DNA from 3 places in the Paenibacillus diazotrophicus genome. Region 2 is predicted to be linked to each of the others. Evidence: predicted binding sites of a transcription regulator. Region 2 holds the regulator's gene; each other region holds the start of a gene.
The links. The regulator Rex, encoded in region 2, represses fermentation and respiration genes when NADH is low (regulators of the CRP and FNR family bind a similar motif). The targets are predictions, from matches to a motif close to TTGTGAAATATTTCACAA.
Positions count from the first base shown of each region.

Region 1: the regulator Rex is predicted to act here: its motif matches at 1,671-1,688, upstream of ACAN54_RS16030 (formate/nitrite transporter family protein).
Region 3: the regulator Rex is predicted to act here: its motif matches at 5,804-5,821, upstream of pflB (formate C-acetyltransferase).

Region 1 covers NZ_JBGJZN010000003.1:418,085-429,008, forward strand. Annotated here, with positions in the region: gene ACAN54_RS16025 (S-layer homology domain-containing protein) at 1-1,500, opposite strand, end outside; gene ACAN54_RS16030 (formate/nitrite transporter family protein) at 1,789-2,616, shown strand; gene ACAN54_RS16035 (molybdopterin-containing oxidoreductase family protein) at 2,900-4,996, shown strand; gene ACAN54_RS16040 (MFS transporter) at 5,125-6,336, shown strand; gene ACAN54_RS16045 (GNAT family N-acetyltransferase) at 6,414-6,944, shown strand; gene ACAN54_RS16050 (MOSC domain-containing protein) at 6,925-7,569, shown strand; gene ACAN54_RS16055 (GNAT family N-acetyltransferase) at 7,693-8,241, opposite strand; gene ACAN54_RS16060 (DUF2164 domain-containing protein) at 8,269-8,514, opposite strand; gene ACAN54_RS16065 (glutamine--tRNA ligase/YqeY domain fusion protein) at 8,743-10,443, shown strand; gene ACAN54_RS16070 (MFS transporter) at 10,603-10,924, opposite strand, start outside.
Region 2 covers NZ_JBGJZN010000008.1:309,259-320,182, reverse strand. Annotated here, with positions in the region: gene ACAN54_RS26070 (acetate/propionate family kinase) at 1-166, opposite strand, end outside; gene ACAN54_RS26065 (3-hydroxyacyl-CoA dehydrogenase family protein) at 163-1,035, opposite strand; gene ACAN54_RS26060 (AAA family ATPase) at 1,168-2,670, opposite strand; gene ACAN54_RS26055 (hypothetical protein) at 2,663-3,205, opposite strand; gene ACAN54_RS26050 (cell wall elongation regulator TseB-like domain-containing protein) at 3,634-4,152, opposite strand; gene ACAN54_RS26045 (amidohydrolase) at 4,197-5,498, opposite strand; gene ACAN54_RS26040 (redox-sensing transcriptional repressor Rex) at 5,485-6,138, opposite strand; gene dinG (ATP-dependent DNA helicase DinG) at 6,318-9,179, opposite strand; gene ACAN54_RS26030 (tetratricopeptide repeat protein) at 9,296-9,937, opposite strand; gene panD (aspartate 1-decarboxylase) at 10,045-10,428, opposite strand; gene panC (pantoate--beta-alanine ligase) at 10,421-10,924, opposite strand, start outside.
Region 3 covers NZ_JBGJZN010000008.1:85,964-96,887, reverse strand. Annotated here, with positions in the region: gene ACAN54_RS24930 (carbohydrate ABC transporter permease) at 1-831, opposite strand, end outside; gene ACAN54_RS24925 (extracellular solute-binding protein) at 929-2,332, opposite strand; gene pflA (pyruvate formate-lyase-activating protein) at 2,584-3,321, opposite strand; gene pflB (formate C-acetyltransferase) at 3,453-5,714, opposite strand; gene adhE (bifunctional acetaldehyde-CoA/alcohol dehydrogenase) at 5,977-8,598, opposite strand; gene ACAN54_RS24905 (hypothetical protein) at 9,016-9,408, opposite strand; gene ACAN54_RS24900 (AgrD family cyclic lactone autoinducer peptide) at 9,422-9,532, opposite strand; gene ACAN54_RS24895 (accessory gene regulator ArgB-like protein) at 9,529-10,053, opposite strand; gene ACAN54_RS24890 (hypothetical protein) at 10,046-10,672, opposite strand; gene ACAN54_RS24885 (alpha/beta hydrolase) at 10,833-10,924, opposite strand, start outside.

The DNA of each region.
Region 1 (10,924 bases), on a different contig from region 2:
CCACGAATTCATCTCTGTAATCCATTGGGACAGATTATAAATGTTATTGGGATAACCGGATGCGATCCCAACCTCATCTCCATAAAGATCCACATATTCAAGCACTTTGTGCAGTTGGGGCCGCTGGGTTTCATCGAATACGAACCGGCTGTCCATTGCCCAGGTTACACGCAGATTGGGGTCAATGGTTGCGAGTGAATCCCGCATGGTCTCCATCTCAGCTATGGTTGTAGCGGAGGCCCCCGTATCTTCCAGCAGCAATGATACCGTGAAATATGAAGTGGAGTTGTACTCGGCCGGTTTTACCCTAAGCTCGAAGTTGCTTGCAGTGCTGAAATTAGCAAGGTTGGAACTGAGCCGGATCAGACCGTGGATGACCGTTCCCGGCCCCGGGATGTTATAGAATCTTGCTATCGTCCCGTCAGGTGCCAGAATGGAATAGTCATCTGTAATCGATACTTTGAGGTCTGGCGGCAAAAGATCCGGTGTGATCTCCGTACCATATACATCCGCGGTCACATAAGCCAGCTTCCAACTATCTACCGATACATTAAATGAAGCATCAATGGAATCGGTAGTCACATGTATAGAATCTACTGTTTTAAACGCTGGTGGAGCCGGTGTTTGCAGTTCAGGTGAAGCAGACGGAGCCGGTGATGGCGGTTCAGGTGAAGCAGACGGAGCTGGTGTTGGCAATTCAGGTGAAGCCGATGGAACCGGTGTTGGCGCATCTGAATGAACTGGATATTGCGGATCGGAAATGTCTCTATTTTCCATAACTGTAGCTTTGGGAATTACGGTTTCCTGTGGCAATTGCAGTGATGGATCTCCCGGTATTGCATTTCCAGGCTTAAGCAGATTTTGTATCTGCTGTCTGTCCTTAAGCAAAAGGTACACCTGTGTGGTTACTTTGGCGGCGCATTGGCGGTCAACCCATTCCTTCGGATTAAACCGTTGCTGTTCATCACCTTGGAATAGGTGGAGTTCTTGGGCCGCCCAGACGCTTGTCCGAGCCTCTTCCGAAATAGAAGATGCATCTTTAAAGGTTGGCATATGACCCGTTTGCCGGACCTGATCATATAGTCCGAGTGCCCGTACATACCATACCGCCAAGCTCTCGCGGGTAATAAGACTACTTCCGCGTATCGTCTGGTCCTTCAGGATACCTGCGGATAAGAGTGAACGTATGGAAGGGAGTGCCCATTTCTGTACGTTCTCCGCTGCTAAGGGGTACTCCCCGTTAGTAACAGGAAGAGATAATCCCCTGGACATCAAGGCGCTCATCTCAGCAAGGGTAATGGGTTTCAATGGTCTGAACATAGAATCTCCGTAACCCTCGACGATCCCCCTATAGAACAGGTAATCAATTTCTTGATGAGCATAACTTCGCTCTGTATCCACAAATGGAGTGTGCCCGGCTCTTGCGGGTAGAGGAAATACTACAGCTCCGAGCAGGATCAGGCATAGCAGAGCCAAGATGAGACGCCGCAAGTTGTTCATTCTTATGTATGCGTCTTTTTCAGTTATTCTGAGAACAGCGCATCACCTCCTTAATTGAGATATCGGTACAATTGGAACGATAATTAAGATTGCCCGAAGATGAACAGAAAAATATGTTTTTTAAGATTCCATAGGAGAATCAGAATGGTGTCCTTATAAATTTGACATGTCAGTGAAAACTTTCACTTAGTCTTTGCAAGAGTGATATTCATCACGTAAATGTGATTGTTGACACGCTACAATGGCATAAAGGAACAAATTTTAAGTAATTAGAAGGGGATAGGAATCATGGCTTATAACAAACCGCAGGGGATTGCCGAAGTCACGGTAGAGAACGGGATCAAGAAAGCACATAATCCGCTCAGTTCCGTACTTATTCTTGGCTTCTTGGGGGGAGCGTTCATTGCGCTCGGATTTTTGCTGGATATTCGCGTTATCGCAGGCGCACCGAAGGAATGGGGTTCTATTGCCACTTTTATCGGAGCTTCCGTGTTCCCGGTAGGTCTAATCCTGGTGCTGCTGGCCGGAGGGGAACTGCTTACCGGGAATATGATGGCGGTGCCGCTGGCCTTTATGGCGAAGAAGATTTCGTTATGGGAAATGTTCAAGAATCTGGTGCTGATTACGATCAGCAATTTCGCTGGTGCCTTGTTCGTCGCTTATTTCTTTGGTCACATTGTCGGCCTCACTGCAGATGGTGTGTATCTGGATAAACTGGTAGATATGGCAGGACACAAGATTGACGCCACTTTCTTGCAGGCTTTTGTATCAGGTATCGGTTGTAACTGGCTCGTTGCGCTGGCGGTATGGCTCTCTTACGGAGCAGATAATTTCAGCGGTAAAATCCTCGGGATCTGGTTTCCGACCATGGCGTTTGTGGCAATCGGCTTCCAGCACGTTGTAGCTAACATGTTCCTTATTCCTGCTGCCATATTTGAAGGTCACTTCACCTGGTCCCAGTATTTCGGCAATTTTGCCCCGGTCTGGTTAGGCAACCTTACAGGTGGTGCGATTTTCGTCGCTTTGGCCTACTGGATGGCTTACTTGCGTAAGGCGCCAGCAGCTGTTCAATCCGTAGAAGGCATTTCTGCTGCCGGTGTGAAGAAGCACGCATAAAATACTCCCGGACCCCATGGGCCGGGACGGTTATACAGACACTCCCTGCAATCTATGAGGGAGTGCTTTTTTTTTTGAAATGCAGACAATATAAAATTCGCCGTGCAATTCCGACTCGGGGGAACGAAATCGGGCTCACGGCGAATTCATAGGGAGTGTTTCATATGCTCTATTACCCTGGCACAATTGGAACGAATCAGCTGGTTTTTCCCTATTTTCTTTACGTGGAAGAAGTGCGGTTATAGAATATACATATTCAAGCGATAAGGGAGGACTTACGCCCATGAGTTACAGCGGAGATGGGGTTTTTCCGGCGGTATGTCCGCTGGATTGCCCTGACACATGCGGACTGCTAGTGCATAAGCAGAATGGCAAAATTATTAAAGTGGAAGGCAACCCCGAGCATCCGGTGACCAAAGGGGCGATCTGCAACAAGGTGCGGCATATGGCTGAGCGGGTGCATCATCCCGAACGTCTGCTGCAGCCACTGCGTCGTACTGGGCCGAAAGGAAGCGGCTCTTTCACACCGATCAGCTGGGATGAGGCCATCGGCGAAATAGCCGGCCGTTTCAAGGAATTGTCGGCCTCTCATGGGCCGGAGAGCATTCTTCCGTACAGCTTTTATGGCAATATGGGGGTGCTTAGCGTGGACGGGATGGACCGGAGGTTTTTTAATGCGCTGGGCGCAAGCCGTCTGGAGCAGGGGATTTGTAGTGCAGCGGGTACGGCCGGCTGGAAATATACGATGGGATTCAATGGCGGGACGAGTCCGGAGGATACGGTCCATGCGGATCTGATCATTGTCTGGGGCGGCAATATTGTAAGTACCAATATGCATCAGGTCGTCTATGCCGAACAGGCGCGCAAGCGGGGGGCGAAGGTGGTTGTAATCGATGTGCACCGCAACCGTACGGCGCAGTGGGCAGACTGGTTCCTGCCTCTGTATCCCGGGACGGATACAGCCCTTGCCCTGGGGATGATGCATATCCTGTTCAGGGACGGGATGACGGATGAAGCATTTTTGGAGCGCTATACAACCGGGCATCATGAGCTGCGAGAACATGTGCTTGCCTATCCGCCTGAGCGGGTAGCAGAGATTACTGGCATTGCGGCGGCAGATATCGAGAAGCTGGCCAGGCTGTACGGCGAAGCCAAGGTATCGCATATCCACATCGGCAATGGCCTGCAGCACCATGATAACGGCGGTATGAATGTGCGCACGATTGCTTGTCTGCCGGCCCTTACAGGTGCTTGGCTGAAGACCGGGGGCGGAGCGATCAAGTCGAACGGGGGCTACACCGCAACGAACGCCCGTGCGCTGACGCGTCCCGATCTGCGTCCGAACCGCGGGACACGCACGATCAATATGAACCGGATCGGCGAAGCGCTGGAGATGAAAGAGCAACCAGTCATGGGCATGTTCGTCTACTGCTGCAATCCTGTGGTAGTGGCTCCCGATGCGGAGCGAGTACGCAAGGGATTTGCCCGCGAGGATTTGTTCACAGTCGTACATGATCTGTTTATGACTGACACAGCTCTTTATGCCGATATCATATTGCCTGCAACCTCCACACTTGAGAATGTGGATCTGTACGGTTCATACTGGCATCACTATATGCAGCTCCAGGAGCCTGTGCTGGATGCACCGGGTGAATGCAAAAGCAATATGGAAGTGTTCTCGCTGCTTGGACGGGCGATGGGCTTTGATGCAGCGGCATTTAGCGATTCTGAATATGATATGATCCGTCAGGCGCTCGATCATCCGCGCAACCCGTATATGAACGGAGTCACGCTGGAGCGGCTTCAGGCGGAACGGTTCGTGAAGCTGGATATGTCTCCACAGGCGGATTATTTGGAACATCTACCTACACCATCCGGCAAAATCGAGCTCTATTCCAAAGCTATGGAGCTTGCCGGGCTCCCTCCGTTGCCAACATACATGCCGCTGAAGGAAGGCTATGACGGTCAACGGCTGCCGCAGCCGGGGACAGCGTATCCTCTGATGTTCGTGTCACCGCCGAACCATAATTTCCTGAACTCCACCTTCTCCAATGTGGAGAAGCACCAGTGCATGGAGAAGCGGCCTACGCTGCAGATTCATCCTGCAGATGCAGTGGCAAGAGGCATTGCCGACGGTGACGAACTGACCGTGTATAACGGCCGGGGCAGTATTGAGCTGTGGGCAATGGTAACGGACAAAATGCTTCCGGGCACTGTAATCAGCCAGGGGCTTTGGTGGGAAGGTAAAAGGCGCAGACAGAGGGTTAACGTACTGACACCGGACCGGCTGAGCGATATGGGCAATGGGGCCACTTTTTTCTCAGCAACCGTTGAAGTGAAGCGAAGAGAAGAAGTGCAGTCCGCAGAGGAATCTGTTTAATTTGAGTAAAATTGTTTTGCCCGGGTGACGCGATAAAGCGTTAGTTCATATGCTTGCTCTTGACCCTGTTTTGGGATGATACTGGATGAATTAATGACATGAGGTTTACAGGGGATGAAAGACAAAATATGAAATTTTTGCAAGGTTATCCTAAGGAAGTTAAAGTATTTCTTATTGCCAGCTTGATCAACGCAACCGGCAGCGCGCTCATGTGGCCGCTTGTGACCATGTATGTATTTGATGAGCTGGGCCGAAGCATGAAGGATGCCGGTATCGTGCTGCTTGTTCAGGCGCTCGGCGGGATTGCCGGCCAGCTTCTGGGTGGCTCACTCTATCATAAAGTCGGTGTTAACCGCCTGATTGTGGGGGCTCTTGCCCTGACTGCCTTGTCCTTATTCTCCATTCCTGCGGCAAGCAGCAACTGGCATCTGTTCATCATCTTGATGGGATTATTCGGATTGTTCAACTCCCTGTCTCTGCCGGCAATCCAGGCCTTCGTCGGATTCCGCTTTGCCGAGCAGCGTTCGGAGCTGTTTAACATCATCTATGTTTGCAATAATATAGGAGTAGCCATCGGAACGTCACTTAGCGGATTTCTGGGCAACTATATGCTTAGTTTCGTGCTGAACGGAGTGACCTCGGCGGTGTTTGCCGTATTTTTCTTTTTTTATTTACGCAGAGTGGGAACAGCAGCACCTGATGAACAGCATCTCAGAAGACAATCACAGACAGAACAATCCGGCTGGAGGCTCATGGGCCACACGCGGATTTACCTGTTCATGGCAATAGGTTCAATGTTTCTGCTGATCGGGAATTCGATCTGGAATGCCGGCGTATCCCCGTTCATTATCTCGGAAGGCTGGCCGAAGCAGACCTACGGCTTCCTGTGGACGCTGAACGGAATTCTGATCTTTGCCGCCCAGCCGCTAGTCAGCCTGATCAAACGCTGGTTCGCGGCAACCTCTACGGCACAGATGACAACAAGCGCAGTGTTCTATCTGGCCGGCTATGCGGTAATCCTGCTTATGCCAAGCTACCCGGGCCTGCTGCTGGCGATGGTGCTGGCCACACTTGGAGAGATGCTGATCTCTCCCGCGATGCCTTCGTTCATTTCAGATCATTCCGGCCATAGTGCCCCATTCTATCTGGGACTCAGTGGCGGAATTGGCGCGGTCGGCAGAGTGATCGGGCCTTATCTGCTGGGCGTCCAGTTTGACAGCGGAGGGCTTGCACCGACGGGGTGGCTGGCTTGCGGGATGGCTGTTCTGTCTGTAGGGTTCTTCGGATTCCATGCATACATCAACCGCATGTCCCGTACACTTGAACGGAATACAGCATAATTCCTCAAGTGGGAATCCGTACAGGAATAGGGTAGCCCATTTCCGGGTGATTAGAGTAAGGCAAGGAGTGTAAAGCGATGCAACAACTGAACAGGGATGCTTTAACGATCCGGCCCTCGGAATTCAAGGATGCCCGGGAGCTGATTGTTCTTGATAATATGATCTGGACCGAGGACACAACACCCGGACCGTTAATGTGGCGCTCGCGCGAGGATTATCTGATGCATGCTCCGCCCGGTTCGCAGCTGGTAGCTCTGCAGGATGATGAATTGTGCGGTTATGTCGGCTTTGGCTGCCCCAGTGGCATGGAGAGCAACCGTCATGTATGTGAGGTCAATATTGCCGTTCACCCCCGGTTTCAGAGACAGGGTGTTGGGAGCCAGCTGATACAGGCGATCAAAAGTCACGCAGCGGAGAATGGAATCCGCAAATTGCGTCTGCGTGTGCTGTCTTGCAATGAGCCTGCGCTTGCATTCTACCGCAAATGCGGGTTTGTGGAAGAAGGCCGGCTGCATGAAGAGTTCTATCTCGGCGGACGTTATGTGGATGAGGTCTTTATGAGCTGCATACTGATCGGAGGGAATAGGAATGGAAGTCATCTCGCTTAATGTAGGCAAGCCGAAGACGGTGGATTACCGGGGCAAGCCGCTGGAAACAGGGATTTATAAACTGCCTGCAGCAGGCAGGGTGCAGCTTCATTCTGAGGGGTTCGACGGAGACGGACAAGCGGATCTTGTGAATCACGGCGGCCCCGACAAAGCAGTGTGCGTGTATCCCGTTGAGCATTATGCCTATTGGGAGAGGTGGCTTGGCAAGAATCTGGAGTATTCGGCCTTTGGTGAAAATATCACAGCCAGCGGCCTGCTGGAGACCGAAGTCTGCATCGGGGATGTGTACGAGATAGGTTCAGCTCTGCTGCAGGTTAGCCAGCCGCGTTTTCCGTGCTATAAGCTGGCGCAAAAACATGGACCGGCCGATATGCCGGCCCATGTGCTGCATACCGGATACAGCGGCTTCTATTTCCGCGTACTGCGCGAGGGTGCGGTGGCCGCAGGCGACAAAATCATCAAGAAAGAAACCGGCGAGGGTAGCTATCCTATCAAGCAGGTGCTCTATCTGATGGAGCATGGACGCAAGGACAAGACTGGCCTGACGGAGCTTGCCCGGCTGAAAACCCTGTCTGCTGTGACGCGGGCGAAGTTCCAGGGCTGGCTGGATGCGGAGGAAAAGTAACGAATGATGCTAAGTGTATTTTGTACACTTCATCTGGTCAGATTCATTGCGGCTATTAAGTGTATAGTCAGGCTAAATCCCCGGTGGAGTAAGTCCTCCGGGGATTTGTATGGCTCAGATCTTTCATCCCAGCAGCTTCCACTCACTGCGCAGCAGGCCATAGACAGCGTGGTTCACATAGCCGCCCGGGAGCTTTTCGGCCTGGCGGATGACGCCCTCGAATATAAAGCCCAGCCGCTCAGGTATGGCCCGGCTTGACCTGTTGCCGGTGGCGCAGCGGATTTCGACGCGGTTCAGATCCATTTCTAGCAGGGCGTAATCCACGAAGACCCGGCAGGCGCTGGTCATGTAGCCTTTGCCTTCATACCCTTCGCCGAGCCAGTAGCCGATGCCGACCGAGCGGTTGTGCCAGTCAATCTCATGGTACCCGATGATCCCGGCCAGCTCACCCCGGACCCATAGTCCGGCGGAGAAACCGCCATTTTCGCTGCCCTGTCTTACGGAATTCTTGATAAAAGTCTCCAAATGAGCCTGCTCTGTCACACCGTCTACCCAAGGCAACCATTGTCTGAGCCGGGTACGCGAACGTTCTACCTGTGCAAACATATGGCGTGCATGCTCAGGCAAGAGCAACTTCAGGATAAGCTCTTCATCAATGACATAATTAAACATGAAGCTGCCCCCTCTGTGGCACAAGGATTAGCGTTTCTTCCATTCCAATGCGTAAATGTCATCCTCCAGCGATTGCATCCGCTGTTCTACCAGGGTGCGGCAGTCTCCCAGCGCCCCGTTGTAAATGGCCGGTCCCAGCTCCTGAAGGAAGAATTCCAGCAGGCTGTCCGCCGCCAGATGGCCGATGTTCTCGCCGCGCTCCGCCTTAAAGTAGGCCTGGATATTCTCTGTAATGATCTCCCGCTGCTCTTTAGGCAGCTTAATTGGCTTCATGGATTAGTCCTCCTCGAACAGTGATAAGATACATATACCTATAATCCCCATGCTACTCCATAGCCGGGAAATAAGTCAAAGTGCCCTGAACCGCTGGTTCTCTGCGGCTGGACCTCCCAGCCGTTTCTTCTTGACTTTTATTGAACATTCCCCGGTTAACGGGTATATTAGTAGGAAACATGTTCATACAAGGAAGTAGTAATATTACAGAATGAAAGGTTGATAACTGTGGAGAACCGTGGAACACCCTCCAATTTCATCAAGAATGTCATTACCGAAGATCTGAGCTCGGGAAAAGTGAAGGAAGTGGTCACCCGCTTTCCGCCGGAGCCGAACGGATATTTACATATCGGGCATGCCAAAGCAATCTGGATTAACTTCACCCTGGCTGATGAATTCGGCGGCAAGACCCATCTGAGATTCGATGATACCAATCCTCTCAAAGAAGATACGGAATACGTGAACTCCATTCAGGAAGATGTGAAGTGGCTCGGCTATGAATGGGAAGAGCTGCGTTTTGCTTCGGATTACTTCGGGGAAATGTACGAAAGAGCGGAGCTGCTGATTCAAAAAGGCAAAGCTTACGTGGACGACCTTACCGCCGATCAAATCCGTGAGCATCGCGGTACGCTGACCGAACCGGGAGTGAACAGCCCGTACCGGGAGCGCAGCACCCAGGAGAACCTGGATCTGTTCCGCCGTATGCGGGCAGGTGAATTCAAGGATGGCGAAAAGGTACTGCGTGCCAAAATCGACATGTCCTCACCGAACATCAACCTGCGCGATCCGGTCATCTACCGGATTTCCCATACCCATCACCATAATACGGGCGATACATGGTGTATCTATCCGATGTATACCTTTGCGCACCCGCTCGAGGATGCTATTGAGCATGTGACGCATTCCCTCTGCTCCCTGGAATTCGAGGACCAACGGCCGTTCTATGATTGGGTGGTAGCCGAGTGCGAGATGCCCGCTTCTCCGCATCAATATGAATTCGGGCGCCTCAATCTCGCCCAGACAGTCACGAGCAAGCGCAAGCTGAAGCTGCTGGTGGATGAAGGCCATGTTGACGGCTGGGACGATCCGCGCATGCCGACGATCTCCGGGCTCCGCCGCCGTGGATATACGCCGGAAGCAATTCGGAGTTTTGTGCATGAGACGGGGATTTCCAAGAGCCAGGGCCTGGTGGACCTTCAGATGCTGGAGCATTTCATCCGTGAGGATCTCAAGCTGACGGTTCCCCGGACCATGTCGGTGCTGCGGCCGCTGAAGGTAGTTATCACCAACTATCCGGAAGACCAGACAGAATGGTTCGAAATTGAGAACAATGTGGAGAATGAAGCCATGGGCACCCGCCAGATTCCATTCTCCCGTGAGATCTACATTGAGCGTGATGACTTCATGGAGAACCCGCCGAACAAGTATTTCCGTCTGTTCCCCGGCAATGAAGTACGCCTAAAGAATGCCTATTTCATCAAATGCACGGATTTCATTAAGGATGAGAACGGTGAAGTTGTCGAACTGCATTGTACGTACGACCCTGAAACCAAGAGCGGCAGCGGCTTCACCGGCCGGAAAGTTAAGGGAACGCTGCACTGGGTGGATGCCAGCCAGGCTGTACCGGCAGAATTCCGCCTGTATGAGCCGCTGATTTCCGCTGAGGAGGCCGACCCGGAGGCTGAAGTTGAAGGTATGGAGTCATCTGCGGACAAACCGGAACCAACCTTCCTGGATCAGTTGAACCCCAAATCTATGGAGATCCTCCATGGTTTTGTGGAGCCGGGGCTGAAGGACAGCGTTGCACAGGACAAGTTCCAGTTCTTCCGTCATGGTTACTTCAATGTGGACAGCAAATATTCTTCACCGGATCATCTGGTATTTAATCTAATCGTATCCCTTAAAAGCTCGTTCCAGCCGGCCAAATAAGGCTGAATCCCCTGAAATGCCGCAAGAGGGCTGCCCGAAGTCATTATAGACAGAGGCAGCCCCCCAATAAATAAAGCAGCGATCTTCCAGTCATTGGACGGGAAGACCGCTGCTTTTCTGTTTTTAATGGACCTAAGTCTTGTGTATCAAAGCTCCGGTTCAAATATCCTCCAGATCTTCTTCCGGATGCCTGCCGTGAGGGTGATAGCCGCCGCGGCTGACAAGCAGCCACATGGCGCCGAATCCCAGGGTTCCGATCAGCGTAAGAAAGACGCCTGTCTGATACATGCTCTGTGCACCAAGATACTGGTACATCCAGCCGCCGAGAATGCCGCCCATAATGCCAGAGAGGCCGCTCCAGGTCAGGGTATACAGCGCTTGTCCCGAGGAACGATAAGGCTTCGGAACCAGCAGCATGGTCAGCCGGGTGCCAACATAGAAGAATCCGCCGAACGTAACGCAATGCAGAATTTGTATAAAA
Region 2 (10,924 bases):
CACTGACTTCAGTAATTTCCTGTTTGCCTGTTGGCTTGTGGTTCAGAATGGAGGAGTCCATCCCGATGCGTTCTACCAGACCTTTGGCAAGTACAGATTCATCGGTCATATTGTAGAGCTGGTATTTCAATGAAGAACTTCCTGAGTTAATTACTAGAATATTCATACACGGTCACCATCCTTGTCGTACTTGAAGAATCCTTCGCCCGATTTCATGCCCAGTTGTCCTGCACGCACCATTTTCTTGAGAATAGTGGATGGACGGTATTTCAGTTCACCGTACTCCCGGAACATATTCTCCAGTGCAGCAAGAACGGAATCCAGACCGAAACGGTCAGCCATTTCAAGCGGCCCGTGCTGGAATTGATAACCGATACGCATAGCATCATCAATATCTTCAGGAGAAGCGACACCTTCCTGCAGGACATGCATAGCTTCGTTAATGAACAGGCAAATGAGGCGTGAAGATACAAATCCTGGAGATTCGTAGATCATGACGCCTTTTTTCTCAACAATTTCATCAACAAAGGCTTTGGTATCTTCAAAAGTGCTGTCAGAAGTTTTCAGTCCGCGCACGATTTCGACGAGATCTACCTTCGCTACAGGATGTATGAAATGCATGCCGATGACGCGTTCCGGGTACATTGTAGAGCTGGCAAGCTCAGTCAAGCTGAGTGTAGACGTGTTGCTGGCCAGAATAATGTGGCTCGGACACACCTGATCGAGCTGATTGAATACCTTTTGCTTGGCTTCCAGGTCCTCGGTGATAGTCTCAATGACCATATCGCAGGAGCTAAGTTCAGCGAAATGTGTTACTTTTTCGATACGGCTAAGAATCAGTTTCTTTTCAGCTTGGGTAATTGCCCATTTCTCCAGCTGTTTGTCGAGACTTGTCTCGATCATTGCATAGGAATAGTCCAGTCTTTCTGCGGTTTTCTCCACAAGCATAACATCCAGGCCTTTGGCTGCCAGCATTTCAGCAATCCCTTGACCCATTGTGCCACCACCGATGACACCGATTTTTTTAAAATTCATGTAAAAGTCTCCATCCTTTCAGGTATCTATACTTTTGTATTGTACCTTGTCTGTCGTAAAAAATATGTAGCCCGACATATAATAATATCTTAGCATGTCTGAAAAGTAAAAAAAAATAACCGGCATAAAGAATTATGCCGGTAAAAGGACACTGTCACGAAATTGACAACGAAATTGCTCTCCGGAGAGAACTTCTTCTTTCATTAATATGTCAAGAGAGTAATCAAATACATTTCGCTGCTTCCCGAGAAGCTCATGAGTACGCACCATCAATTCATCCAGTATTTTACTGTTTTCCTTCATTAACTCTTCGGTGGTAACCATTTGCAGATTAGCGATCCCAAGTGAAGTCAGTCCCGACTTCATCATTGTCTCCACAATATTCAGCGCCTGATCGAAGTCACCACGTGATCCGGTGCTTCTTCCGCCATAGTACATTTCTTCTGCTACTGCTCCGCCCAGCGCAATCATAATCTGATTCTCCAGGTAGTCCTTTGTATACAGATACTGCTCAGTCTGCGGGTTATGCCGTACGTACCCAAGCGCTTGCCCGCGCGGCGTAAGCGTAACCTGGCTGACACTACCGGGACGCAGCAGCTCGGCCATAATGGCATGTCCCAGTTCGTGGATCGCCACCCGTTTCTTCTCTTCGTGGTTCGTCTCCCGGTCTGTCTTTTCGCCCATCATCACTTTATCGATTGCCATCGACAGATGCCGTTGCTCCACTTCTGTCAGGTTCTCACGCATCATGTAGATCGCTGCTTCGTTCATCACACTCTCGAGCTGTGCACCGGAGAAACCGTAAGCCTCTTCTGCAATCTTATCCAGATTAACCCCTTCATGCAGCGGTTTATTCTGGGCATGGAGATCGAGAATAGATTTACGGCCTTTCTTGTCCGGCATGTCCACCTGGATATGACGGTCGAAGCGGCCGGGACGCAGCAGCGCTGAATCCAGCATTTCTTTGCGGTTCGTTGCCGCGACCAGCAGAATGCGCGGCGTATCATTATTGTAAATTCCGTCCATTTCGGTCAGTAGCTGATTGAGTGTCTGATCATACTCACGCTGCTGTCCGCCTTCGCGCTTGCCGCCGATGACATCAATTTCATCGATAAAAATAATCGCGCTCTGTTTATTTTCCTTCAAAGCGCGTGTCCGTGCATCCTTGAACAAATCACGTACGCGTCCGGCGCCGACACCGACATACATCTCCACGAACTCACTGCCTGATGCAGCTACGAATACAGAGTTTGTATAGTGTGCTGCAGCTTTGGCCATAAGAGTCTTACCGGTCCCCGGAGGGCCTGTCAACAAAATCCCTTTGAGCGGACGGATACCAAATTTGCTGATTTCTTCATGGCGGATCAGAAAATCCAGCGCCTCACGCAGCTCCTGCTTGGCATTGTCCTGTCCTCCGATTTCTTCAAAGGTCAGCTTCGAAGGGCCGCTCTTCTTACGTTTTTTGTCTCCTCCGGCATTCACTGTTAATCCGCCGCGCAGATGTGCAATAAGGAGCAGTGCGCCAACCATACCGGCCGCAATGATAACCGGAAAAATATTAATGCCGATAAACGCCATAAAAATCATCAGTACAGGAACAAATCCGATGACTACCTCTTTCCAAAACTTAGGCATTATTCCACACTCCCATCGTTGCCGCTGCGCGTGGTAAAATAATGAATTTGCTTTCCTTACCGTCGCTAAGGCTCACATATACGTTATTATCATCGATCTCTGTTGTAGCGACCACACTGCTGTAACTGGGATTCTGAGATTTCAGTTCATCCAACTTCGCAGGAATTAATGTATATTTACGGCTCTCCATCGCTTCAGCAACCGAGAACATCGCTTGATCCCAATATTCATCCAGAAGCTGACTGGAATGCTGCTCCACATCCAGTTTTAGTGCCCGGCCGTTAATAGCCGATCTTCCCTCAGTATTTACGTACTGAACAAGTTCACGTAATTTTGTGCCCGGCTTCAAATCAAGTTTCAAAGTAACCTCATTACGTTTAATAGAGATATGGGAATCATTCACTCCCTCATAAGCAGATACTATCTTCCGAAGCGGCTCCTGCACGGCGAACTCCCGATAGGAATACCAGCCTCCGAATAGCAACGCAGCAGACAGCAAAGACGTTAGCAGTACAGGCATAAGGCGTAGCTTCATGAAACGTCCTCCTCTCAATAATAAAAAACAAGTTACATAATAGAATAGATATGAAATAGCGTGTCTACCGCTCTTCCGAGACTGACATGCTCTTTAGCATGCCTTAGTACAAGTAGTAGTATATCATAGGTGTATATACGATTTCGAAGAAAAGTGTGAATATATTTAAAATTTTCAGTACTAATTTCTGGGCATACTGACAGCTCATTTCCCCTTATATCGACACCAAAGACCGCAACATTTAGTGTTGCGGTCTTTTTTCTTTGGATACTATTTGTTTTTTTATATCAAAGTTATAATTATGTCTTCATCAAAAGTATATATCGGCTGATATATCCGTTAATACAGCCTATCTTTCATCTTCCCCATATACAAAAAAGCGGGTAGACAGATTACTATCTACCCGCTCGATATTCTACTCTAGCACTTTATCGGCTTGGTAAGCTGTAGCCGTCTCCAATCGCGCTGCCATCGGCAAATCGGTAAAACTTGTAATAATACCTGCCTTCCAGCTTGTAAAATAACTGCCAGGCATATTCTCCGTTATACACTCCGGGCAAAAGCCGTTCAATGCTGCTTCCCGGCAGATCCGTTGCTATGACGGAGCGGATTTTCTGCTCCGACATGCCCTTGGACAACTCTTCCGCATACACATCGTTGTCGCCTCCGGCGGGTTTGCCATCCCGGGTAAAACGCACCCATACCATAAGGTCCGTTCCAGCTGCATTACGTCCTGTGAGCACCCAGTATATCGAATTTTCGTCCCAGACGGACTTCTGTGCTTTGGTTACCTTGGTCAGCCCTGCCCTTGCTTCAGCAACCTCTCTGGCTGCACTGCGTTCGTTCCACTGGTCTTTCATCACGTAAGCATAGAACTGGCTTAGTCCGAACAGAAGGAGCAGAACCAGGAGGATCCCCAGCAGAAGCCATTTTCTTCTTTTCTTCAAAGTGCAGCTCCCTTTCTTCTGGATGCGTCATTGATCCTGTTCATTTACCGTTTCAGCAGGCCCTCGAAGGTCTCCTGCGCCTTGCGGCGGATAAGCTCCTCATCCAAGGTCAGGCATTGACCATTCTTCACCACTTGCTTGCCGTCCACCCATACATGTTCTACATCGTTGGCACTTGCCGAATAGACGGCATGGGAAAGCAAATCCGTATGCGGAAGGAAGTGGGGCTGGTCGATATTTAGAGCTATGAAGTCTGCCTTCATCCCTGGAGCCAGCCGTCCTGTATTGCCAAGGAATATGGACTGTGCACCATATTCGGTCGCCATCAGCAATGCTTCCGGTGCCGGTACAGCTGTCGGATCTCCGCTCACACCTTTGTGGATCAGAGCAGCCAGGCGCATCTCCTCGAACATATCCAGGTTGTTGTTGCTTGCAGCACCGTCCGTGCCCAGCGATACCTTGACTCCCGCCCGCAGCAGCTCCGGTACCCGTGCTACCCCGCTTGCGAGCTTCAAGTTACTGCCAGGATTATGCGATACCCCTACGTTGTAGCGGGCTAAAATCTCTATTTCTTCATCATTCAAATGAACTCCGTGAGCCACAAGCGACGGGCGGGTGAACATCCCCAGCTTCTCCAGATGTGCAACAGGACGCAAGCCGTAATCCGCCGCATTCTGTTCAACTTCCCGCCGGGTTTCCGACATGTGCGTATGCATAGGCAGGTCCAGATCATGGGCAGCCTGAACAAACTTTACGAAAAATTCAGGAGGACAAGTGTAAGGGGCATGCGGGGATATCATTGTCGTGATTCTTCCATCCGCCTTGCCATGCCAATTGCGGGCAAAGGCTATCGCTTCTGCCAGTTTATGGTTCTGCACATCCTCCGGACAAAGTCCGATAACCCCGCGCATAAGTACAGCACGCATGCCCGATTGTTCTGAAACCTCGGCAACCCTGTCCATATGATCATACATGTCCAGGAAGGTGGTTGTGCCGCCCTTCAGCATTTCCAGTACAGACAATGAGGTTCCCCAAAAAACATCGTCTCCGGTGAACTTTTCTTCCATTGGCCACATTTTCTCCTGCAGCCAATTCTGAAGGACCATGTCGTCACCGTATCCGCGAAGGAGCGACATTGCTGTATGACCATGGGTATTGACCAGCCCCGGCATGAACAGCAGGCGGCTTCCGTCAATAGTCTGCGTACCTTCTTCAATGACAGGTTTGGCTTCTCCTATGTATGTGATGATATCCTTTTCTATAGTCATATAGCCGCTTAGTACTGGTGTCTCAGTACCCGGAACCAGAAATCGGCCGTTTACAATTACAATCTTATTGCTGTGCATCTTCCACTTCGTCCTTTCCATCATGCAAATAATAGGCGAGACTCTGCAAATCAGTAGTAAAATCAGCGGCATGAACCCTGATATTAGACGGGGTCTTCAAGATCACCGGTGCAAAATTAAGAATGGCCTCAATGCCTGAATCGACCAGAATATCGGCAACGTTCTGCGCTTCGCTATCCGGTACCGTAATAATTCCAATACGGATGCCCTGCTTACGGATTGTGCTTCCCAATTCTTCCATGGGCTGCACGGTAAGTGAGTTAATCTGCTGCCCCACCTTGGGAGCATAGGAATCAAATACAGCAGTGATTTTCATGGTGTCCTTCAAGTAGGCATTGTAATTAGAGAGAGCGTGACCAAGATTACCTGCCCCCACCAGCGCCACGTTGATCTGTTGGTCAAGCTTCAGGATATGGCGGATTTTCTCAATGAGGTATGAGACATCATAACCGATACCCTTTCTGCCGAAATCCCCGAAATAAGCCAGATCCTTGCGGATTTGGGCTGGATTCAGTTCAAGCTTTTGTCCCAGTTCCTGGGAAGATACGGTGGAGATTTCACGCTTCAGGAGATCGTTCAGGAAGCGCAGATACACTGGAAGTCTGCGTACCACGGCCTCCGATATTTTATCCGATTTCATATTTTCTCCTCCTAAAAGTTTTGTGAGCATTGCATCATAATATTACTTCGTACAAAACTTACTTCGTAAGCATAAACCAAGTTTTGTGAGCTTAGTCCATTCCCCGGCGTCACAGCAGAACCGGACGCCAAGAAAACGGAGTTTTGTTGTTCTTTGACTATAATAGAAATGATTGCAGGTTAAGATACACTGCCGTCTTCCAGCCATTCCGCAATTCGCGGAACCATCTGATCTGTCAGCATATGTTCCATCTTGGGTCCAGGCAGCGAATAGAGAAAGTACTTTCCATAATAAGATTCAATAACCCTTGTATCGTATACAATAACAATACCCCGATCTTGCGCAGTACGCACCAGACGTCCGAAACCCTGCTTGAAACGAATAACGGCCTGGGGGACTGACAACTTCATAAACGGGTTCTTTTTCTGAGCCTGAAGCAGTTCAGCCTTAGCCTCCGCAAGCGGATGGTTCGGCGGCTGAAAAGGCAATCTGACAATGGCAAGGCAGGTTAAAGCCTCCCCGGGAATATCCACACCTTCCCAGAAGCTGCTGGTTCCAAGGAGCACAGAAGCTGCACTATCCTGAAAACGCCGGATCAGCTTGCTCCGGCTGCCCCCTTCCACTCCCTGCCCCAGTACAGTGATATCCTCAGAGAGGAGTGCCTCCTTCAGAGGATCATAGACCTGGCGCAGCATTTTATAAGAAGTGAAAAGTACAAGCATCCGCCCCCGTGTTGCCACAGCTGCCTCAGCCAATGAGTGCACCAGCTTATCGACAAAACGGGCATCGCCCACGCTGCCTTTGACACTGGGGAAATCACGCGGGATGACCAGAAGAGCCTGTTCACGGTATTTAAACGGCGACGGGAGCAGAGCTGTCATCAGCCTTCCTTGTTCTGCGGATTCACTAAGTCCCAGATTGTCAATCATAAATTGAAAGGACTTATCAACGGACAAAGTAGCTGAGGTAAGGACTATGCTTTTCTTTTTATCAAAAAAGAGCTCCTTAAGCTGGGCGCTGACATCGACTGGCACCGCATAGAGCTGCAGCGACTTCCCGCGATAGTTACCGCTGCCTTCCATCCAGTAGACAATATTCTCGTCGTTCAGGTTCATGAAGAACCGCACTTGCTCCCGTATGGAGGCTAAATCCTTGAACAACCCTCCGATATCCGTCACCAGACTGTCCGATGACGATTGGCTCTCCGATTCACGCATTTCACTTAGCATCTTATCGCCCTTGCGGATAATTTCACTAAGACTTAGATGTAGAGTGTTCTCAAGCGCAGCCAGCTCTTCCCAATCCTTGGGCTTCTTGCCTGGCAGCAAACGTGCTACCAGTTGTCCGGCCTCCCCGGCTGCGGCATCACTACGTTCTGGAAGCAGGGCAAACAGTTTGTCGCTAAGCGTGTCCCACGATTCCTTAACCGTAAGCAAATCCGGGTAGATTCTGTCGATCACCCCGCTCCATTCCGCCGCCTGCTCACTGCCTGAAGACTGCAGTGTTTGACGCAGAGCCGGCAATTGGCCGCTCCGGCTGTCCTTATAGAGACGTGTAAGCGTATGGGCTACGGTAAAGTATTTCATCTGCATGCCCAGGTGTTTACCTGCAATATCCTCCAGATGATGGGCCTCATCAATAACAAGGTGCTCATAAGCTGGAAGCAGCTGATGCCCCGCTTTGACGTCAGCAAATAGCTTGGAATGATTGGTCACTACGACATCCGCAATCCCGGCTTCGTGCTTAGCCCGGTGGTAATAGCATTTGCGGAACCAGGGGCAGGATCGTCCAAGGCATGAGTCCGTATCACTGGCCACAGTCTCCCAGAAATCACCGCCTCTGCCGTTCAGATTCAGCTCCTCATCATCACCCGACTGGGTCTGCGTCAGCCACACAATCATTTGTGCCGCAGTAAGCGCTTCTTCCCTCGGACTTGTAAAGTCCTTTTTGTTTATTCTTTGTTCAAACTTTCGCAGACACAAATAGTGCCCTCTTCCCTTAAAGATTGCAGCCTTAAACGGGAACGGCACGACACTCGTCAATAGCGGGATGTCGCGCTCACGCAGCTGGTCTTGAAGGTTGATGGTATGTGTGCTCACCATTACTTTCTGGTCTGAGCGCACACTGTGATAAATAGCAGGAAGCAGATATCCCAGCGATTTACCTGTACCCGTTCCTGCCTCAATCAAGAGATGCTTGTCACCCTCAAGGGCCGCCATGACCTCGTGAATCATAATCTCTTGGGCTTCACGGCTCTCGTACTGGGGCAAAGTCTCCTTCAGCCGCACAGTCACCTCTTCCATAAATTCCTCAAAGGTAATATTCTGCAGAGGATTGCCAGTTCCCTCCTCACGGGGGGGGGACAACTCTGACCAATCCCCGACAGCCAGTGCAAGCTGACGGTAGAAAGTAAGTTCTCCTTCAGGCTGGAAGGTCTCCATTTCCCGTTCACGAAGCAGCCCGTCAAAATACCAGGCCAGATCACTGTCCTCGTCTGCAAACAGCTCATTCAGCCGCTGGATAGTCAGGAGAGGGAGGCTGTATAGTTCCTCCAGGCATTTCAGCAGCACAAGTGCAGTCGCATGGGCGTCGCTGTCTGCCTGATGCGGACGGTCATGTGTCAGGCCGAAATAGGTGCTTACCGCACCGAGCTGGTAAGTGGTCAATGACGGAAAGCATATTTTAAGAAAATCAATCGTATCCAGAATCCGGCCCTGGAACGGCAAATAGCCACACCGGTCGAGCGCATTCTGCAGAAAATGAAAATCAAAAGCCACATTGTGTCCAACCAGAACGACATCATCGAGCATGGGGACAAGCTCCATCATCATCTCATCCAGTTCAGGTGCATCTTGCACATCACTGTCTGTAATACCGGTCAATCCTGTAATAAACGGGGGGATCGGTGTTCCGGGCTTGACGTAGGAACCGTACACCCGGGAAATAGACCGGTCTTCTTCTATAATGGCAAGGCCAACCTGGATGATCTCACCCACGGATTGGGTTCCCGTAGTTTCAAAATCAAGCACGGCAAATTTCATTATAAGTTCTAATCCCTTTCACTTGAGACTCCTTATCAGCATAACAGAAGTTACGAAAAAAGGCGATGTACACCCCTGGGTTAGCGGGATACATCGCTTTAATGGAGGAATAATGGTTATAAAAGCGAAACCAGCTGGTGCCCGAATTGCAGCTTGCCTCCCCGCCTGCGGCAGACCTCCAAATTGACGTTTGGCTCAGCAAGCTGGGGATCATGCTGCAAGGAGAGGCTGAAGAGCTCCTGAGCCTCACTATAGCGCTCCTGGGAGGCCCGGATGCAGCCCAGGGCATTGTAGATCATAGCCTTGAGTTTCTTCTCACGAATCAGGGCAAGCATGTGATTCAGATGACTCCAGGAAACGTCTAATTCCTCCTCCTGGAGATAAGCCATTGCCAAATATAGGCGAGCTGCCAGACTGTCCGGGTATCGGGCGATAACATCTTTGAACTGCTCGATGCATTTCCGGTACATAAGCAGCTTGTAGTAACCCTGGCCACGGACAAAAGAGTCCATAAAAAGCTCAGGTGCTTCTGCCTGGGGAATCTCCTCTTCGGAAGGCAGAGTAAAGTCAGCATTTTGACGGAAATCACTCAGCTTCTCCGCAAAGGATAGCCATTCATCCATAACCTCGTCACTAAGCTTGTGGAGCATATTGTACTTGCATAAAAGGTCATTCCGGCGGGTACCCTCCGCAGTAGGGAAGTCGGCGGTAATTTCCTGAAGCATCTTGTTCATCTCAGCAAATAAATGTTGAAACACGGGACATCCCACCCTTACTGAAAATGAAATCAGCTTAAGCTTGCCTGCCTTCATTTTTCACAAGTACGGGCCGCTTCATCCCTGGCATTCATTGCATGACTTAAGCTTTAGGCAATGGTTGCATGCAGTTCATGATCCGCCAGTTTAACCGGCTTGTTATCTGCGTCCACGAATACAACTGTTGGTTTATGTGTAGCCAGCTCTTCAGCAGACAACATGCCATAAGAGATAATGATTACGGTATCTCCAGGCTGAACCAGCCGGGCAGCAGCTCCGTTCAGACAGATCACGCCGCTGCCGCGGGGGCCGGGAATGACATAGGTTTCCAGACGGGAACCGTTATTATTATCGACGATTTGCACTTTTTCATTTTCGAGCAGATCGGCTGCCTCCATCAGGTTCTCATCAATGGTAATGCTGCCCACGTAATTCAGATTAGCTTCCGTTACAGTGGCACGGTGGATTTTGGATTTCATCATATGTCTAAACAAGAGCGAGTACCTCCTTAGGAATAAATACATTATTGTCGATCAGCCTGGTTCTGCCGAACTTCACGGCGAGTGCCATAATAACCTCTCCCTCAGCATGGCTAAGCAGTGCCCCGTCCTCCAAAGATTCAAGGCCCGGAAAGGAGAGAATTTCCACATAATCGATGACCGCAAGCGGCGAAGAAGAAATAATCGAGACCAGCAGCGTCCGTGCTTCCTCCACCGTTCTCACGGTTCCTTCTTCCAGCGCCTTACGGGTTTCTCGGAGCGAGCGGGAAAGAACCAGAGCCTGTTGGCGCTCCTCACTGCTAAGGTAGACATTTCTTGAACTTAGCGCCAATCCATCCCCTTCGCGGACGATCGGACAGGCGACAATTTCCACATTCATATTAAGGTCAGATACCATCCGGCGCAAAACGGCAACCTGCTGGGCATCTTTCAGTCCGAAAAAAGCATAATCCGGTTGCACCATGTTGAATAGCTTGCTTACTACTGTAGT
Region 3 (10,924 bases), 220 kb from region 2:
AACCACGAGCGTGAACATAAAGATCAGAATGGCAATGGTATTCCCATACCCGTATTTAAAGTTGGTGATGGCATACTTGATCATGTAGGTGGCCATTACCTCAGTTGAACCTGCCGGGCCACCCTTTGTCATAACGATAACGATATCCGCAGCTTTCATGGCTCCGGCAATAGATAGCATGATCACAACGGAGATAATTGGGACGATTAGCGGCAATGTAATGCGCGTAGCCCGCTGGAAACCCGTAGCACCGTCAATAGCCGCCGCCTCATCCAGTTCACGGGGAATTGATAGAATGGCTGCCAGCACCATTACAATGTAGAATCCGGTCCACTGCCAGGCATTGGTGATCAGAATGGACAGCATAGCAAAACGCTCATCTGACAGCCAATATACCGGTTCAATATGGACAACCCCCAGCAATTTATTGAATAGCCCGATATTGGGCTCATAGATGAACCCCCACAGAATACCAATTACCGCTGTTGACATAATGGAAGGCAAAAACACCGCTGTCTTGTAGAGTCCCTTCAGTCTTTTAACATTGGCAATCAGCAGAGAGAACAGAATAATGAGAGGTACCTGAATGAATACGGAAAACAATATAAACCATCCGTTATTCTTGACTGATACCCAGAAGCGATCATCGCCCAAGGCTTTTTTGAAATTACTTATTCCAGTATACTTAACGGTGTCTGAAACGCCGTTCCAACTAGTCATACTGTAGTACAACGAGCTGAATATTGGATAAATGAAGAACATCAAAAACAAGATTAACGCAGGCAAAATAAACAAGGTGAACACCAGCGGATTTCTGAGTGATTTATTCATGACTTTCCTCCGATTGCTTAAGAATCAAGGAGCTCTGGGCCGATTGTAAAAAATGCACCCTGGAGCAAGTACCAGGGCACATTCCATTCATCATTCCTTATTCCACTGCTGCGTTGGCTTCCTCTTGAACCTTTTGCAGAGCCTCGCCCATTTTTTCAGGTGTCGTCTGACCGCCGATCAGCTTTTGAATCTGAATATTGCTTATTTCGGTAGTTACATCTGCCTGTACCAGAGAGTCGAAGGCCGGAAAGGAAGATTCGGAGCTATTCAGAACAGCTACAATTTCACTCATCAGATCATCCGTGATATTTTTATTTAATACTGCCTGATCAATCTTCATCGCTGGCAGCACCCCGTCTTCAACCAATCCGCGCAGTTGCATTTCCTCATTGTACATATTTTTGATAAAAGACTTCACTGCCGCTAGCTGCCGTTCATCCTCACCAGCAGAAGCAGAGAACCCATAACCATTATTCACGTCACGCATCAATGCCGTCTGATCGCCGGCTCCTCCATCTACAGGCGGAATATTGAAGAAGCCAACCTTGCCAATTAATCCTTCACCGGATTGACCTGCCTTGAATACCGAGGATTTCCATGTGCCGTCATACATCAGAATCGCTTCACCGCTGGTGAACTGGGTAGTATATTCAGCATATTCGAAACCAAGCTCGCCTTTTTTGAAGTAACCTTTATCTTCCCATTCCTTATACTTGGCAAAACCCTTAATTACATTTGGATCACTCCATTTGGCTTCACCGGTAGCAAACTTAGCTGTAATATCCGGTCCGGCATAACGGGACCAGAGATGGTTAGCTAACATTAGTGGTACCCAGCCCGCCTTGGAAGCTCCCGCCAGCGGCACTTTGCCGTCGGCTTTGATATCTGCCAGCTGTTGTTCTAATTCTGCGAAAGTTGTAGGAGCCTTCCAGCCCTTGCTCGCATAATATTCTTTATTATAGAAGAAACCTTCACCTGAGCCACCGATCGGAAGCCCATATATTTTACCTTCATACGTAAAAGGATCAAGATTTGAGAATTTGTCTTTGATGCCCAGTTCTTCAAGGATCGGTGTGAGATCGAGCAATTTACCTTCTTTGGCATATATTTTAGAGTCAGGGCTACCGAAAAGGTCAAAAATCTCAGGCGGATTCCCCGCTGCCATTTCACCGCGCAGCTTTTCCTTACGGTTAACATCAGAGTCCACACCATCCAGCTTAAAAGTGAGTCCCGGTACTTCCGCCTGTACTTTCCCTACGACATCCTCCAGAATAGCCAAGCGTTTCTGTTTATCGGCACCTACCTGAGTATGACGAATGGTCATTTCAAAAGGTTCGCTGCTGGCCGGTTCCTCGGTAGCAGGCGCGTTCGTAGCATTCGTAGTATTGGTAGCGGCCGCATCATCTTTACTACCTGAAGAATTATTGTTGTTGCTGCAGCCAGCCATTATTGCCGAACTAACAAACAACAGGGACAATAGCAATGTTACACTTTTTTTCATTATGGGTGACCCTCCCTATGTTGATTTCCCTTACATTTCTTATTATAGAAAACATGTTTTGGAACTGTAAGGTTAAGATTCATCCACTATAGGGATAAAAACCTCTTATGTAAGCGAAACCATGATAATTCACATACAATACATGTCATGAAATATAACTTAAGATGAATACCTCACTCCAGTTCATTTTACACAAAAAAACCGTACCAACAGTAATTGCACTATTGGAACGGCTTTGATATGGCGAATCCTTAGACCAAGGCGGTTTGCTTGCGGCCTTCTTCAATCAAACGGTAGGCGCGTTGAACTTCTTCTTCTGTGGGTGAAGGTACTCCTTCAAGCTCATATGGTCTTCCAAGAACTTCCCATTTATAGATACCCATCTGATGATACGGGAGAATTTCGAATTTTTCGACACCATTCAATGTGCCGATAAAGCGTCCCAAATTGATCAAATCCTCTTCACGGTCATGAATACCCGGCACATAAACATGGCGAATCCACATCTTGCGGTTATGGTCAGACAGCCAGCGGGCCAGCTTCAGCGTACGTTCATTGGACTTTCCGGTAAGTTTGATATGCGCTTCATCATCAATATGCTTAAGATCAAGCAAGACCAGGTCCGTCTGTTCGAGCAAATCATTGATTTTGTCGCCTTCATTGTATCCGTTAGTATCAAGTGTGGTATGCAAATTCCAGCGTTTCTTCACTTCGGTGAACAGCTGCTTGACAAAATGTGCCTGCAAAGTCGGTTCACCGCCAGATACGGTCAAACCGCCACCGGAGGAGCGATAATAATTTAAGTAAGGCTCAATTTCGGCTAAAACCTCTTCAATACTCATTTCTCTGCCTTCATTCAGACCCCAAGTATCGGGATTGTGGCAGTATTGACATTTCAAGAGACAGCCCTGCATGAATAAGACAAAACGAATACCTGGCCCGTCAACGGTTCCGAAGGTTTCTAAGGAGTGTATATGTCCATTAGCCATATGATGTCATCCTTTCGAAAATTTAAAATTTTAATTAATTTTGAACAAGAGATTACCGCCCTTGAGACAAGGGCGGTATCACCTTGCAGCTATTTCACTGTATACCTAGAGCTCAAGCAAATGCTTGTATATTACATTGCACCATGGAATGTACGGTTGATAACATCCATTTGTTGTTCACGAGTCAGCTTGATGAAGTTAACAGCATAGCCGGATACGCGGATAGTCAATTGTGGATAGTTCTCTGGGTGCTCCATAGCATCCAGCAATTGTTCGCGGGCAAATACGTTAACGTTCAGGTGGTGACCTTTGCTTGCGAAGTATCCATCAAGCATCGATACCAGGTTGGATTTGCGTCCTTCTTCTTCTTTACCCAGTGCTTTTGGCACGATGGAGAAGGTGTTAGAGATACCATCCAAGCTATCTTCGTACGGCAGTTTAGCTACGGAACTCAAGGAAGCCAAAGCGCCTTTCTTATCACGTCCGTGCATTGGGTTAGCACCTGGAGCGAATGGTTCGCCTTTTTTACGTCCATCAGGAGTAGTACCAGTCTTTTTACCATACACTACGTTAGAAGTAATCGTCAGGATCGATTGAGTTGGCAGAGCATCACGGTAAGCGTGGTGTTTGCGGATCATCGTCATGAATGATTCAACCAGTTCAACTGCAATGTTATCAACGGAATCGTCGTTGTTACCATAGCAAGGGAATTCGCCTTCGATTTCGAAGTCGATCGCAATGCCTTCTTCGTTACGGATTGGTTTAACTTTAGCATATTTAATAGCGCTCAGGGAGTCAGTCGCAACGGACAGACCAGCAATACCACAAGCCATAGTCCGCAGGATATCACGGTCATGCAGAGCCATTTCAATACGTTCGTAAGAATATTTATCATGCATGTAGTGGATAACATTCAGAGTGTTCATGTAAGTCTTAGCCAACCACTCCATCATAGGTTTGAAGCGTTTCATTACTTCTTCATAATCCAGTACATCAGAAGTGATGCGTGGCAGTTCAGGACCTACCTGTACGCCGGACTTTTCATCCACACCACCGTTGATAGCATACAGCAAAGCTTTTGCCAGGTTGGCACGTGCTCCGAAGAACTGCATTTGCTTACCGATACGCATTGCAGATACGCAGCAAGCGATACCGTAGTCATCACCGTAGATTGGACGCATCAAATCGTCATTTTCATATTGAATTGAGCTAGTTTCGATGGAAACCTTAGCACAGTATTTTTTGAAGCCTTCTGGCAATTTTTCAGACCACAGTACAGTCAGGTTTGGTTCTGGAGCTGGTCCCAGGTTGTACAGGGTGTGCAGGAAACGGAAGCTGTTCTTAGTTACGCGGGTCGTTCCGTCTACAGACATACCACCAATAGACTCAGTAACCCAAGTTGGGTCTCCACTGAACAGTTCATTATAGTCAGGAGTACGCAAGAACTTAACGATACGAAGTTTCATGATGAAATGGTCAGTCAGTTCCTGTGCTTGTTCTTCAGTCAATGTTCCTTCTGCAAGGTCACGTTCTACATAGATATCAAGGAAAGAGGATACGCGTCCGAGGGACATTGCCGCACCGTTTTGTTCTTTGATAGCAGCCAGGTAACCGAAGTACACCCATTGGAAAGCTTCTTTAGCATTGTTTGCAGGTTTGGAAATATCCATTCCATGCATTTCAGCCATCTTCTTCAATTCGCCAAGTGCACGAATCTGCTCGGAAATTTCTTCACGAAGACGAATAACACTTTCAGTCATGGAATCAACTTCAAGGTTGTTAAGGTCTTGTTTCTTTTCTTTGATCAGGAAGTCAATACCGTAAAGAGCTACACGACGGTAGTCACCGATAATACGGCCACGGCCATAAGCATCAGGAAGACCAGTGATGATACCCGCTTTACGAACTGCTCTCATTTCAGAGGTATATGCATCAAATACGCCTTGGTTATGCGTTTTGCGGATGTTCGTAAACATTTCAACAATATTTTGCGGAAGCTCGAAGCCATAAGCTTTGGTGGCATCGATCATCATCTTAATTCCGCCAAACGGTTGAATTGAACGTTTAAAAGGCGCATCTGTCTGAACGCCAACAATTTGTTCTTTGTCTTTGTCAATATAACCAGGGTTGTGGGATACAATAGTGGATACAGTGTTAACGTCCACATCCAACACACCACCATTAGCAATTTCTTGCTTGGTCATTTCAGAAACGATTTTCCAAAGTTCAGTAGTATTGTAAGTAGGACCTGCAAGGAAATCTTCCTTGCCAAGATAAGGCTTGATGTTCTTCTCGATAAAATCATTAACGTTTACTTTTCTGGACCATTTGCCTTTTGCAAAACCGCGCCATCCAGACTTAACCTCTTGTACATCTTTTTCAATCACCGACATGCTAAATCCCTCCATTTATATTTAGTATATTTGTAGAGATCGCGGGCTTGAAGGTTAATCCCGTGTCTCGTGATCCCAAAAAGATCTGGTTGTTATAAAATTCACAATTGCATCTTCATAACAGGGACCGTTATTTATATAAACATTTTAGTTTATTTTCTGAAAAAGGACTGTGACAAATATCACTCTTTCGGTGATATTTGTCACTTCCATCCAGTCCCAGATTATCCTACAAACTCATTTTTTGATATACAACCGGCAATTAGTTATCGAATCTGCCGTAGAAAGCATTACGGTATACATCAGCAAGTTCACTAACCAGCGGCAGCTTAGGATTGGCAGTGGTGCATTGGTCTTCGAATGCACGGTCAGCCAAGTAGTCTACGCGGGATTCGAAATCCTTAGGATCGAAACCAAGTGCTTGGAACGACTCTTCAATGCCGAGTTTTTTGTTCATGTCGCGGATTGCATTGATCAGGCTTGTTACGCCTTCTTCAGTAGTGCGTGCTGGCAATCCCAGAATGCGTGCGATTTCGGCATAACGTTCGTCAGCTACAAAGTGCGAATATTTAGGGAACGAAGCGAACTTTGTAGGTTTTTTAGCGTTGTAGCGAATAACGTGCGGCATCAGAATGGCGTTGGTGCGGCCGTGAGCGGTGTGGTACTGTCCGCCCCATTTGTGCGCCAAGCTGTGGTTGATACCCAGGAATGCGTTGGCAAATGCCATACCAGCAAGCGTAGATGCGTTGTGCATTTTTTCGCGAGCAAGTTTGTCGCCTTGCAATGCTGATTTTTCAAGGTATTGGAACACCAATTGGATAGCTTTGATAGCCAGACCATCCGAATAATCACTTGCCATTACGGATACGTATGCTTCGATAGCGTGAGTCAATACGTCCATACCTGTATCAGCTACAGCTGTTTTTGGCAAGCTGTATACAAACTCAGGATCGATGATAGCTACGTCTGGTGTCAGCTCATAGTCAGCCAATGGATATTTCGTGTTATTTGCAGTTGTTTTGTCAGTGATAACCGCGAAAGAAGTTACTTCCGAACCAGTACCCGAAGTAGTTGGAATCGCTACAAATTTCGCTTTGTTACCAAGCTTAGGGAATTTGTATACGCGTTTGCGGATATCCATGAATTTCTGTTTCAAACCGTTAAAGTCAGCGTCTGGGTGTTCGTAGAACAACCACATGCCTTTGGCAGCATCCATTGGGGAACCGCCACCGAGTGCGATGATGCAGTCCGGTTGGAATCTGTTCATCATTGCAGTACCTTTTTCTACAGTAGTAGTCGATGGATCTGGTTCAACTTCCGAGAACACTTCGATCGCTACTGGAGTCTGGCGTTGACGCAGGTAATGCTCAACTCTTTCTACATAGCCCAGTTTAACCATCATTGGGTCAGTGATAATTGCTACCCGTGTGATGTCAGGCATTTTAGCCAGGTACTGAGTGGATCCTTTTTCGAAGTAAATTTTGTCAGGTACTTTAAACCATTGCATATTCACGGTACGACGGTTCACCCTTTTCACGTTGATCAGATTAATGGCAGTTACGTTCTGCGATACAGAGTTGCGGCCGTAAGATCCGCAGCCCAGAGTCAGTGAAGGGATATTCGTATTGTAGATATCGCCGATTGCGCCATGTGTGGAAGGCGAATTGACGAGAATACGTCCGGTTTGCAGACGGTGCGAGAACTTCATAATAACTTCTTCATTGTTGGAGTGAATGGCCGAGCTGTGACCCATACCGCCAAATTCAACAATCTGTGCTGCACGTTCGATACCCTGGTCTGCGTTTTTAACTTTGTAGCAAGCAAGAACCGGGCTCAATTTTTCAGCGGACAGCGGATATTTAGTACCTACACCTTCAAGTTCAGCAACCAGAATCTTAGTGCCGGCAGGAACTTGAATTCCGCACATTTCAGCAATTTTCACTGCGGATTGACCTACGATAGCAGGGTTTACTGCGCATTTTTCGACGTTCATTGCGCCGCTTGTCAGCTTGGCAGCTTCTTCTTTATTAACAAAGTAGCAGCCATTAGCGATCATTTTCTTTTTCACTTGGTCAAAAATTGCTTCTTCAATGATAACCGCTTGCTCGGAAGCACAGATCATACCATTGTCGAATGTTTTGGAAAGGATAATGTCGGTTACTGCCTGATCGATATCAGCACTCTTCTCAATGAAGGCAGGTACGTTACCAGGGCCTACGCCGAGAGCTGGTTTGCCACAGCTGTAAGCTGCTTTGACCATTGCCGAACCGCCTGTTGCCAGGATTAGTGCAACGTCCGGATTGTTCATCAGTGCGTTTGTTTTGTCCATTGTAGGAAGTTCGATCCATTGAATGCAGTTTTCAGGAGCACCAGCTTTTACAGCTGCGTCATGAAGAATCTTAGCTGCTGCAGCGCTACACTCTTGCGCAGATGGATGGAAACCGAATATAATAGGGTTACGTGTCTTAGCGGCGATCAATGCTTTAAACATCGTGGTGGATGTTGGGTTGGTTACCGGTGTGATACCCATTACGATTCCGACTGGTTCAGCAATCTTCTGGAAACTTTCGTATTGATTGTCTTCAACTACGCCTACTGTCTTATCATACTTAATGCCGTGCCAGATATATTCTGTTGCGAAGATGTTCTTCGTAATTTTGTCTTCGTAGACGCCGCGGCCTGTTTCTTCAACAGCCAGCTTTGCCAAGTACATATGCTTGTCGAGTCCTGCCAACGCCATTGCATGAACGATTGTGTTAACCTGCTCTTGATCCAGCTCCATGTAAGCCTCTTGAGCTTTCTTTGCTTTATCCACCAAAGCCTGAATATACTCTTCAGCGGTGGTTTGTTTCACTTGGGCGGCGACTTCGTTTTTAACTGCCATCTCCCTCGTCCTCCTGTCAATTTTTAGGTTGTTTTTCTCTACACATTTATCTTATCACATCCTTTACGGGTTGTATAGTGAAATCTTTCACAAAGTATAAAGTTTTTTTTGATTTGTTTTCAAAGCGCTTTCATTCGATCATATTAAGGTTATACTTACATATTATGTTTATAATCAGCGCTATTTTTGTCGTTTATGTGAACGTGAATTTTTTCACTTGACATATTTCACTGTAATACTGCTTTTCTTGTTGTTACTCCTCTATCTTATCTCTATCCATCTTCAGGGTTTCACCTCCGTTATGTACAGATCGTTGGTTCACCAGTCTGTCTTTGTGAAATTTATATTCTATAGTAAGGAACTGAGGTGAAAATAAAAAATAGAGACTGTCATCGGACAGTCCCCTCACAAGATTATCTAGCACAATATAATATTAGGATTCATTCGGGTCAGTTCTTGTTCAACAACTCTGTAACGATGATAGGCTATTGTGCAGCTTAGAGAGTTCTGGCTGCTCACAGGATCGAAATAAGCAACCTTGAAGGTCCTGTCTAGACATGCCACGTTAGCGATGTTGACCGCTGTTCCCCGATCTACGATGCTAAAAATGCATCCGGTGCTGTTAAGCGCGTTCACCCAGTACCGCAAGGGTCCCATGATGTAGTATACGCCTTCCCTCGTATGTACCAGGATAGACTGTGATTCGTTGGAATTGCATTTAAGAAACAGGATGTGTTCGAAGTAAACAGCGATGATCCCGGTAGATCCGTCAGCGGTTGCGGTAACGGATAACGTTCGCAATGGAATCAACCTGCCTTCTTATTTATTTTTTTAACAGTTCAGCGGGAATATTGCCTTTGAAAAAAAACAAAAAGCTGTTTGTGCTTACAGCAGCACTTGCAACCTTGGTCAGTACATTTGCAACCAGATTCATGATCTCACCACCTTTCCCAGCACCAGTGTAATGCTCTGGGCCAAAAAGCTGAACGCCAGAGCAGGTGACAATATCAGAAAGTTGAAGGCGACAAGCACTATCGCTGCCAGCTTCATATATGGATAGTATTTGGAGGGTATCGTTGATTGCTGGCTAATACCGACCGGTGCAAAAATACAGATGATAATGATAGCTGCTGCTGTTGCCGTAATAATCCAAAACTGCCCCAGTGAAAGAAGCGAAATACCTGTAAAAAGCAAGGTGGAAGCTATAGCGCATCGTAGATTGGATCTCAGATGCATACCTCCGGTCAACTGGCGAAGAATAGCAAACGAGATCAGTGTAATAACCACATCTACCGTCCGTCCGTTATATAGGGATATGCCCAGTGTCGCTGCGACAATAAATAACAGGTTGAGCATCATGGAAATGGCAAATGTAAAAACTTCAACAGAAGAAGGATGATCTGGTACAGAGCGTTTTAAAGTTACAGCCATTCTTGCCGCAAGCATTTCAATCATTCATTTTCTCCTTTTTCATGGAATAGTACATTAAGAATACAAAAGCGCTGGGAAAAAAAAGAAGACACCAGCTAGTCTCATTTTTGTACATAATGAGTGAAAACAGCAGTAAAAATAGCAAAATCCATCCAATCATTAGTACAACCTCCCAACGGGAGCGTAGCTTTTCAAAATCAAATGTAAACCCTATGCCGAATTTATAAAGAAACCATGCTAGAGCCATACTGACAAAGCCGGATATGAATTGCCCATAATATTCATTAAGCAATGAAGTTTGTGAATGAGAAATAGAGCCAAATAGGAAGAGGATCAAAGTAAGCTGGATCATACTAAAGGCAAGATAGCCGGATATCACTATAATCGATGACCAGATAAGAGGTACTTTAATGATCGCAGTCAGCAAAAAGATAAAAATCAGCATGTTTACCAGCGGTACCAGATAGCCTATATCAAAATTATTCCTAAGTACAAAGCTCTCGAGGTTCATCAGCAAAATTGTAAATAGTGCAGGCCATATATAATCCGTCGGCCTTAACCTGAAGAACGACATCATCATGGCAAAAATCCCAACCCCCTCAATAGTCGAGAAGAATATAAATCCCGCCGGACCCCATGACAAAAAGCATCACCGCCTTGCAATTTATCGCCTTTTATTTTCCATTATATTGAATTTTATCCCATTAGTATAGTTAATTTTTGGAAATCACAAAGTATAGAACCAAAATAAAAAAGCCTTCCATAGAACCGCATCGGCCCATGAAAAGCTTCTTCTGTTAAAACTATTTGCAATACCCTTGTAAATCCAGCCAGGAGGCACATGCCTTCGTCCAGCTTCGGGTATGAGGCTCATCGCCTGCCAGACCAAGCCCAT